DNA from 3 places in the Paenibacillus sp. FSL R7-0189 genome. Region 1 is predicted to be linked to each of the others. Evidence: riboswitches for the same ligand, from Rfam matches in the RefSeq annotation. Region 1 holds a riboswitch; each other region holds the start of a gene.

Region 1 (3,286 bases):
CTCGCCATGGTGTTTGCCGTACATAGCTTTCATACATTCCGCCATACCGATGAAGCCAAGAGACAGACTGCCATGCTTTAGCAGATCGCCTACAGTGTCATCAGGTGCAAGATGCTCGCCGCCTTCCCAGACGCCTTCTCGCATCATGAAATCGGAAGCTTTAGCTTTTTGTGCGGTTTGAATGTGGAACCGATGAAGAAGTCCTTCCAGCGCAATATCCATATAATGATTTAGATCTTCATAGAAGCCAGCTTCGTCTGCGATGGTACGTCTGCCTGTTACTGTGCCGTGTGCCAGACCTAGCCGAACCAGATTCAGTGTATTAAAGGAAAGGTTGCCCTTTCCAGAGCAATGATTACGACCAAAACGGTCACCGAGCACTCGGGTTCGGCAGCCCATTGTAGCGAACTCCGTATCAGGATCACTTGGATCATAATACTGCAAGTTGAGCGGAGCGTCCAGATTAGCGAAGTTTGGATATAGTCTGCGCGCAGAACATTCAGCCGCTTTTAGGAACAGTTCATAGTTAGGATCGCCTTGTTGTTGATTGATTCCTTGCTTGCATTTGAAGATTTGAATCGGGAACACTGGTGTTTCTCCGCTGCCAAGTCCGTTCATAGTTGCTGTTAGCAGAGAACTGATCACAAGCTGACCTTCTGGTGAAGTACAAGTACCGTAGTTGATGCTGGTAAACGGTATTTGTCCACCGGATCGGCTGGACATGGTATTCAGATTATGTACCATACTTTCAGCCGCTTGCAGGGTTTCGATTTCGGTTTCCTTTAGTGCAAAACGGAACGCTCTTGGATATAACTCCGCCAGATCGGTCCGGCTCATCGTAATCTCGCCCAAAGATTCATCAGCTTGTCCTTCTTCAAAATAATCCAGACCCTTGCGGAACAGCTTGGCGAAGGATTTGGTTACATAAGGTGCCAGATCATAGTCGAGTTTATTGGCGGATACACCACCATATTGAGCATTTTGCTGGGATTGGAAAATAATCGCTACCAGAGACATAGCAGTCATTATTGAGTTCGGAGGACGAACGCTGCCGTTGCCGGTATTGAAACCTTCACGGAGAAGTTTATCAAACGGGATAAAAATACAGTTCGTCGTTCCAATCGCGTATTGATCCAGATCATGCACATAGACGACATTGTCATCAATAGCCTGCACTAGCTGCGGCGGCATCGTAAAATTGCGGGCGTACCATTTTGAATATTCACTGCCGAACTTGCTCATTTTACCGGAGAAACTCTCTCCATTCAAATTGGCATTCTCGCGCAATAGGTCCATATCCCGACTGTCGATAATATCCCGGCCTAAATCAATGAGCTCTTCTAAAAGAACTTCCCGTGCATTTTCTACTCCATTAAATTGTCTCTCCAACAACGTCATTGTACAGCTCTCCTCTCAGTATAAAAGAAAAACATCTATCATCAAATCCATATATCCATAGGAAGTTGGACTGCCATAAGCAGTCGTATATTTGTTCTGATTACATAAAAAAAGCATCCCCTACCCGAGGATGGCAGAAAATGCCCGATGCGTTATGTAAATATCCACACGGATATTTGCAGAGGTCTCTACGTAGATGACCGCATGCGGACACCATCCCTGTTCCTCGCAGGCATCAATAGTTGGTGTCGTCGAAACAGGTAGGTCTCCTGGCTTCCGTGGGATCTCTCGGCGCCTTCCCAAGGGTGTTCCTAACCCTCAGTGGCATCTGCCGGGAGATGTGGATTCTCAAGCTTCCCAGAAGCTTAAGAAGGCCATCCGGTTACAGTGGCGGGACCGCAGCGGATTCTCACCGCGCTTCCCTATTAAGCTCTAAATCCGGTTAAGGATCAAAGCGCCTGTCTCCACTATATTTTGTTGTCGTTAGATAAAAATAACCCAAGATGTTGTGTTTGTAAACAGTTTTTTAGAAAACCCGCGCGGGGAGCGGGTTCTTTAAAAGTACTCCACAAATGATCCACAGGCTGTCCATAAGTAATCCACAATTGATCCACAGGGAGATGCGAAATGATTCATAAATTGTCCGAAAAGATGCCACAAAGAGTCCATAAATATAGTGCAGATGACCCTAGAATTTGCGCATGAGAAAATACTCTTAGCCCAAAGTCATATTTTGGAGTAATCAGAAGAAATAGAAGAGATAAGGGAGGATAATCTTGCTTAGTTTGTGACAGAGCGGTGGAATTGTTACAATGGAAGAAGATAGATTCGATAAAATTTCGAGGAGGTATTCTCATGCCTATTGCTGAAGTTACAGTTATTCCAATTGGAACAGGCAGTACCAGTCTTAGCAGCTATGTTGCGGATATGCAGCGGGTGCTGAAGACAGTAGAAGGGATTACATATGAACTTACGTCCATGGGGACGATCATCGAAGGGCCTCTGCAACGCATTTTTGCGGCGGTAGAAGCTTTGCATGAGTCTCCTTTTGCCGCAGGTGCAGAACGTGTCTCTACCTCACTTAAAATAGACGACCGCCGCGATAAACCCTCCACTAGCCGTGGAAAGTTAGAGTCTGTGGAGCGTAAGCTACAGGTGGATTAGCAGTTTAGGAGGGCGGAAAACAGGGAGAAATAGGCTTGCGTTTCTGGCTGAAAGTTGTATAATATTTTTTGTTTGACAGAAAAATCAGCTTTAAGCTGGTGTAGCTCAGGGGTAGAGCAACGCACTCGTAATGCGTAGGCCGGGGGTTCAATTCCCTTCACCAGCATCCCAAAAAACCATATGTGGCGCGGATTTCCGAGGGTTCGGGACCGCGTCATTTTTCATTAAATCCCCTGGCTTCTAACATTCTTCTAAAAGATAAGACATGGCGAAATCGCTAATGAAAACGGTATGACTAGTGGTCACTGTCGAGCAGATGGAAGGTGTGTCGCAAGCTGACAGCAGTCAGAATGAAGGATGGTGGAGGAGGAGCAGCATAAGCTGCTTTTCTCTTGCGGGGGCAGATTGGTTAGATGGTAATTACTATAAAAATAAAAAAGACACCACAAGGTGTCTTAGTACAGATACTTTTCGCTCGAATTTCACGAGCTCGTCAGTGAACTGAGTTCATAAGCAAGACTGGCTACGGCTAACAGATGAAGAGATAAAGTAATATCAATGTTAAAATGTGCGGTAATATTAATTTTCATAGATAACCACGCTCCTAAAGTATAAATACACATAAAGAAAACTTTATAAAGCGCTTGGCCTGCCATCATCAGTGCCAGGTAGCCATCCTGTACAGACGCCTTAGCGTTTCGACAGTAACATTATACTTAATATT
Region 2 (3,286 bases), 340 kb from region 1:
CAGCCACCAGCTTCTTCTGTACCTTTTTTAACCTCTTTATCTAAAATATACTGAACTAGTTTTTCTCTTGTGGTCTGTTCTGTAACTCCATCAACTACAGGGATCTCATAGTTATGGCTATCTAGCGCAATCAGAGCAAAAATCGGACCATTATTGCCTTGCTTTTGGATATATTGATAATCAGCGAGTGCTTTTCTCAGATCATATCCCGCAACATTTGTGATATCTTTTCCGATAGAGGTAAGCCCTAGAATCGCTCTGGAATTCTCTGTGCTTTTATTGGCGTCGAGTTTTCCATCCTCTTTAATGATCGATGCTATTTTCGTCGCTACATTGTTGTAATAAAGATCGTAATAACCGTTAGGTACTGTATAGTTCGCCCGTGCCAGAGAAAGGATCGACCATTCTCCACTACCTGTACCAAACGACGGATTCTTTACAGTGTTTAGAATATAGGCAAGGCTTTTATCTAACTGTTGTTTGACGGCAACTGTAGTTTCCAGTTTGTAAGTAACTTGATAAGTTACATTTGTTTTGTTTCCAGCTCCGTCAAGAGCCGTTACAGTAATTGCATTACTGCCTGAATTCAGAGAAGCTTTGTACTCCCCATTCGCAGGTGATAAAGTAACACCATTCAGCTTCACTTCTGGAATGATGTCACTATATACATTGTCTGTGACAGCTACTTTGAAGCTTATTTCTTTATTGGATACTTCCTGTTTATCTTGTATGCCACTTACTGTAATAACAGGGGGTTCTATGTCTAATGCATGGTTAAGCCCTACAAGTGCATGATCTACACTTATTTGAGAGCTTGCCATATTTTCGAGCACGGAATAGGCTTGATAAACTGCCGATTGTACTACTGGTCTGTCCAAAATAGTTTCTTTATTAGGGTCACTGTTAATCTCGGCGATTTCCGCAGTTAAAGCATCCTTATTGGCAAGTTGAACTGGGATTTCTCCCCAGCCGCCAAGATCAGAACCATAGCCATAAGTGGTGAACTGAGTTCGAATGATATCACCGTCTTGAGGCTTATAATCGGTCATCCCAAACGGAGGAAACACATTATTTACTGCATACATCCAACCCGACATGGAAGTATAGTCAAACTGACTTAACCACTCTGGGTCTGCTTTAGTGCCGACTGTATTCCCATCAGCTGAAATCATATCTAAAATATATTGTGGAATATTGACTTCGCTTCTGCCACTATCTTTAACTTCTGATAAATAAAAACCACTATCTATATTTCCTAAATATCTATAATTCCCATCTCCTAGCGCACGTGTTATTAAAGATGCGCCATTATCGCCTTCATAAATCGGAACTTTAATAGGTTCCTTAATATACCCTTGGCCTACGGTGAATTTCTCTACGGCTACAGTTACGTACCCTTTAAGAGTAGAGCTTGCTCCATTTGCTTGAGCCGGGATAACACTTGTAGAGAATGTCGTGATAAATATAGCTACAATGAGTAACCACGCTAAAAACTTATTTTTCTTCATTTTTCCATAACCCTTCCCTTCATACCTATGATAAAAAACAGAATAAACTTTTCTTATAACCACAAAAAAACCACTCAACATAAACGTCAAGAGGTTAAGATAGTGAACCACAATAATAGATGGCCAACACTATTCAAGCACCTCTCTATCGATCGTAGAGTTTGATGGTGTAACAGAAAAAGGCAGATATTCTGGCTCAAGTATCATCACCCTTACTGCCTTCCCAGTTTCCCAGTGGCATTTTGCAAGGGCTCCTCTTTCACAGCGGCGGGACCGCGCGGGATTCACACCCGCTTTCCATTTAACCAATCTATGATTGTACTTCCGCAACATTCATAGTTGGCACCTATTTCTAATTTTAAATTTTCATGCTTCATCATATCTAATATATATGCTTTTGTCATGTTATATTTCTTTTTTGTATAACGGGCAGCTAGAGATAATCCTATTGAATAACCAATTTCTACGAGTAGGGATATTTAAATAATTTCTTTATCCAACTGTGGGGAAAATTAATTTAAATCACTAATTCTTATATGAATTTGCCACAAATTAGTAAGGTACTCGCTGAGTGAATTCTATGTTAGGGTATATTCAGAAAGCGTTTACAAAAATAACATTGGAGGTGTTCGTGTTCATCTAACCACCAAGTACAGCGTCAAAGCCAGGTCCAAGCATCCTAAATTTATCTCACAAAGGAGAATTCAATGACTACGCGAATCCAGAAATCCTTCTTATCATTGACACTTGTCACCGCTCTTCTGCTCTCTCTGTTCTCATCCATGGCTGCAGCTGCAACTAAGGATGAGCAACAAGCTAAGGCAGCGCCAAAGAGTAAGATCCAATCCTATGTAGACGAAATGCAGCCCGGATGGAACCTCGGTAATACTTTAGATGCTACAGGTGAGGACGAAACCTCCTGGGGCAATCCTCGTGTGACCCAAGAACTTATTAAAAAGATCGCCGCTCAAGGCTATAAAAGTATTCGGATTCCTGTGACCTGGGATACTCACATGGGTGCGGCACCAGACTATACCCTAGAAAAAGCCTACCTCGACCGTGTGGAAGAAGTTGTCGGCTGGGCACTGGACGCCAAGCTTTATGTCATGATTAATGTCCATCATGATTCCTGGCTATGGGTAAGCCATATGGAAGAAAAACACGATGAAACGCTGGCGCGTTATAATGCAGCCTGGACTCAAATTGCCGATCGCTTTAAGGACAAATCAGATAAGCTGATGTTCGAGAGCATAAATGAGCCTCGGTTCACCGATGGTGGAAGCACAGACGAAGCAAAAATGGAGCAAATGCTTACTGAACTCAATAACTCCTTCTATCAGATCGTGCGGAAATCCGGTGGGAAAAACGACCTCCGCCCACTTGTATTGCCTTCATTAGAGTCTTCACCTACACAAACAAGAATGGATCATCTCTATAAGACGATTACGGCTCTAAACGATCCGAATATTATTGCGACCGTTCACTTCTATGGCTTCTGGCCTTTTAGTGTGAACATTGCCGGTTACACCACATTTGAAAAAGATACAAAAAACGATATCACTCAAACTTTTGATAACGTTTACAATACATTTGTAGCTAAAGGCATCCCTGTCATCGTCGGCGAATTTGGTTTATTAGGTTTCGATAAAGACACAGGTGTGATTGAACAGGGCGAGAAGCTTAAATTCTTCGAGTATCTGACTTATTATTTGAAAGAAAAGAAAATGACTTCCATGCTCTGGGATAACGGGCAGCATTTCAACCGTAAAATTTATAAG
Region 3 (3,286 bases), 510 kb from region 1:
CGGTTTCGAATAAAAAGCTGCAACCGGGTTACCGTAAGGCGATTCTGAAGTATTTCCTGAGCAGTGATCGTGAAGCGTTCAAGAATCGGGAATTCCGAAAGAACTATGTCGCGGCAGCTCGGCCTGCTCTGCAAAATGTGTACAATGAAGCCCGCTCCCAACTGGCTTCCCCGCTGGCGCGCTGGATCAGCCGCAGCCGATTTCGACTCTTAATCTCCGGCTCCATTACGGGTATTCTGGTGATTATTGCAATTATCGTATTCAGTATGCTGCGTCCGGATGATACGAAGACGGCTCTGCCGGGAACAAGCCCTGAGCCGACCCCTGTTCAGAGTGCAGGCAATGTGCTGCCTCCGGCTTCAGTATACTTGAAGGATCAGAGCGGCGAAGGAGATAAGGGGAGCAGCATATTGGTGTTCACCTTCGCAAGTGCAGATGACTGTGTGCAGTTTCAACCGACTGAGATTAGTTTAATGTCTTCGTCTACAGAGATAGATAAAAGCTTTAAGGTCGCTGCTACGAATGGGACTTGTCCAGTGCCGTCAACGGATGGGACGGATGAGAGAAACGCCGCTGACGAGTCAGATGCCGCTGGCACTACTGGAGGAACAGCAGAAGGTGCAGATGCTACTAATGCTGTAGCTGATGTATCTCCGTCTCCTACGCCTTCCTCTGATGCTGAGGACAGCACTGGGTTGCCTTCCGCAACAGCTGTGACTGAAGGGGAACAACCTTCCTATCAGGTTGAGGTTACATTGGAGCCTGGAGCGACAATTTTAGAGAAAAGTATGATCAAAGCCGGAAGATTTACATTGATCGTAGATCCCGATCCTAATATTCCACCAGCTTCTGATTCAAGTGCTGAACCTTCCCCAACTGCAAGTCCGGAAGGAACAGTCGAATAACAAGCTTTCTGAACAGCAATACCTACCGGCAGGTGGCGTATTGCTGTTCATTTTTTTGCTGCCCTTACTAAGCTTTTCTATAGACATGCTATGTATTAATAGATATGATTATGGATGTCAAAATAAGATACTACATACTGGAAAAGGTGCAGACTCTATCAATCTAGTCGTCTGCTTAAAAGGGAAGTCCGGTGCAAGAGTCCGGCGCGGTCCCGCCACTGTATGTGCGGAGTTTTTCTTCTATAAGCCACTGCCCCTAAGGTAGGGTGGGAAGGTGAAGAACAGCGATGAAGCATCAGCCAGGAGACCTGCCTTTTTCGTGAGCGTTTCTATTCTTCGTGGGGTAAGAATGTGGAACATATACAGATGGACTGTTGGCAGGAAGCAAGCGCCTCAGCCTCGATTTGTAATCTTCCCTGACCGCCCTCCAAAGGGGCGGTCTTTATGTTATGCGTCTTATTCCCAGCAGTACCCATTCTTATACAGAAAGAGGTTAAACAATGAAGAAAATCATGTCTTCCAAGTTTGTAGCACTTGGGCTGGCCTTATTCATGGTCATTTCAATTCTAGGAACATCTCTTGCTCCGGCAGGACAAATATTTGCAGAAGCGAGCGCTGGCTCCGGTCTGGAAGCAACTGCTGCGGAGCGGATTAATGTTGCGGATGCGACTTATGCGGCTGCAGAATATCTCTTGAAAGGTGGCGTGCAATCGGATTGGCAAGCTATTGGATTAGCGCAAGCAGGATATAAGCTGCCAGCCAGTTACCATTCAGAGCTTGAGAAAAAAGTAAAGGATGCAGCTGGCAATTTCGCCAATGTAACCGATTATGCTCGAATCGTGCTCGCAGTGAGAGCGATTGGTGCAGATCCTACTAGCTTTGCTGGTAACGGAACGACTCCTGGCTATAATCTGATTGAGAAAATTTATAATAACAGCAAGCTCAGTGAACAGACGCTAAATAATCCGGTATATGCTTTACTTGCGCTGGATTCTGGTAAATATAATATCCCAAGTGACGCGAAATGGACGGCGGATAAGCTCCTTACGGAGATTCTCTCCAAACAGAATCCGGATGGGGGCTTTGCATTAACCTCAGGCGCAAGTGAGCCTGATATGACAGCGATAACCTTGACGGCTCTGGCGGCACATAAAAATAATCCCGAAGCCTACTTAGCAGGGCTACAAGCCGTAGCTTGGTTATCTGCAGCTCAAGATAGCCATGGGGGTTACGGTGACAGTGCTGAAAGTAGCGCACAAGCAATCCTTGGACTCGCATCCTTCGGAGTTGATCCTAGTGGATTAGAATACACCAAAAACAAAGTGGATCTAATGGAGAACCTGCTTAGCTATCGTCTAGCTGATGGTAGCTTCACCCATAGCCGTGGTGGAAGCAGTAATGTTCTGGCGACAGAGCAAGGACTTCAGGCGCTGGTTGCGTATAATTTGCTGTATAAAGGAAGCAACAGTAAGCTATACGATTTTTCCAAATCCTCCGTTCAGAGCTCACTCATCTACGCTCCTGTAACGATTGAGGGACCACGGGCCACGTTGGCACAAGGGTACGCCTATGCTGGCAACGCACTTGGAGCGTTAGAGAAGCTGGCGCTTCAAACGAACTTGCCGATCACGAATCCTTCGGGCAGTTATGTGACTGGCATCGGAAGTATTGCTGCTGGAAGCTTTGGTGGTTATGACGGATGGATGTATGTTGTATCACGTGACGGAAAATGGATTAATCCCGATGTAGGCATGAGTGATTTTGTACTTAAAGATTCAGATCAGGTACTGGTTTATTATGCCGGAGATGACACTAAACTTGTGGATTCCGTTACCCTTTCCAAACAAAATCTTAAAGAGGGCGATTCTTTTACTGTCACTGTAACTAGTAAGACGTGGAAATGGGACGCTGCTACGAATACTACCTCTCCTGTAACGGCAAAAGCTGCGGGTGTTCAGGTCCAAATTGGAGCTCACACGGTAACGACGAATGCTAAAGGTGAGGCCGTATTCTCAGGAAATGTGCCCGCAGGTGACTATACACTGTCTGTAACTGGCTACCGCGAAGGTAAAGCGCCAACGGTTGCTAAATATACAAAAGCTATAAAGGTAACTTCTAAGAATGTAACAGCTTCTCTTACCGTTGAAGGCCCGGAAGGATTGATTAGTGAAGGGACTTTAAAAGCCTCCAATGCTCTTGAAGCGTTGCAGCAACTAGGATCTACCGATGATTTTAAAGTAGATATCACCAAATCGTCTTATGGCAACTTTGTATCAGGTATCCATGGAGTTTCGCAAGGTACTTACGACGGATGGTGGAGCTTCGTAGTATCACGCGGCGGGGAGTGGATATATCCAAGTGTGGGTATGGATGCGTTCGAA

Evidence for each region. A riboswitch is a leader RNA that binds a small molecule or an ion and turns the genes downstream of it on or off. The one in region 1 is predicted to bind cobalamin.
Region 2: it holds a riboswitch for cobalamin, as region 1 does, so the genes downstream of both, MKY63_RS06590 (S-layer homology domain-containing protein) here and MKY63_RS08060 (anaerobic ribonucleoside triphosphate reductase) in region 1, are expected to answer to the same signal.
Region 3: it holds a riboswitch for cobalamin, as region 1 does, so the genes downstream of both, MKY63_RS05920 (DUF4430 domain-containing protein) here and MKY63_RS08060 (anaerobic ribonucleoside triphosphate reductase) in region 1, are expected to answer to the same signal.

The regions. Positions count from the first base shown of each region.
Region 1 is NZ_CP150223.1:1,875,136-1,878,421, reverse strand. Features, by position in the region: gene MKY63_RS08060 (anaerobic ribonucleoside triphosphate reductase) at 1-1,398, opposite strand, end outside; cobalamin riboswitch at 1,640-1,875, opposite strand; gene MKY63_RS08055 (MTH1187 family thiamine-binding protein) at 2,254-2,562, shown strand; tRNA gene MKY63_RS08050 (tRNA-Thr) at 2,657-2,728, shown strand.
Region 2 is NZ_CP150223.1:1,531,607-1,534,892, forward strand. Features, by position in the region: gene MKY63_RS06590 (S-layer homology domain-containing protein) at 1-1,508, opposite strand, end outside; cobalamin riboswitch at 1,672-1,873, opposite strand; gene MKY63_RS06595 (cellulase family glycosylhydrolase) at 2,216-3,286, shown strand, end outside.
Region 3 is NZ_CP150223.1:1,364,266-1,367,551, reverse strand. Features, by position in the region: gene MKY63_RS05925 (hypothetical protein) at 1-905, shown strand, start outside; cobalamin riboswitch at 1,033-1,236, shown strand; gene MKY63_RS05920 (DUF4430 domain-containing protein) at 1,406-3,286, shown strand, end outside.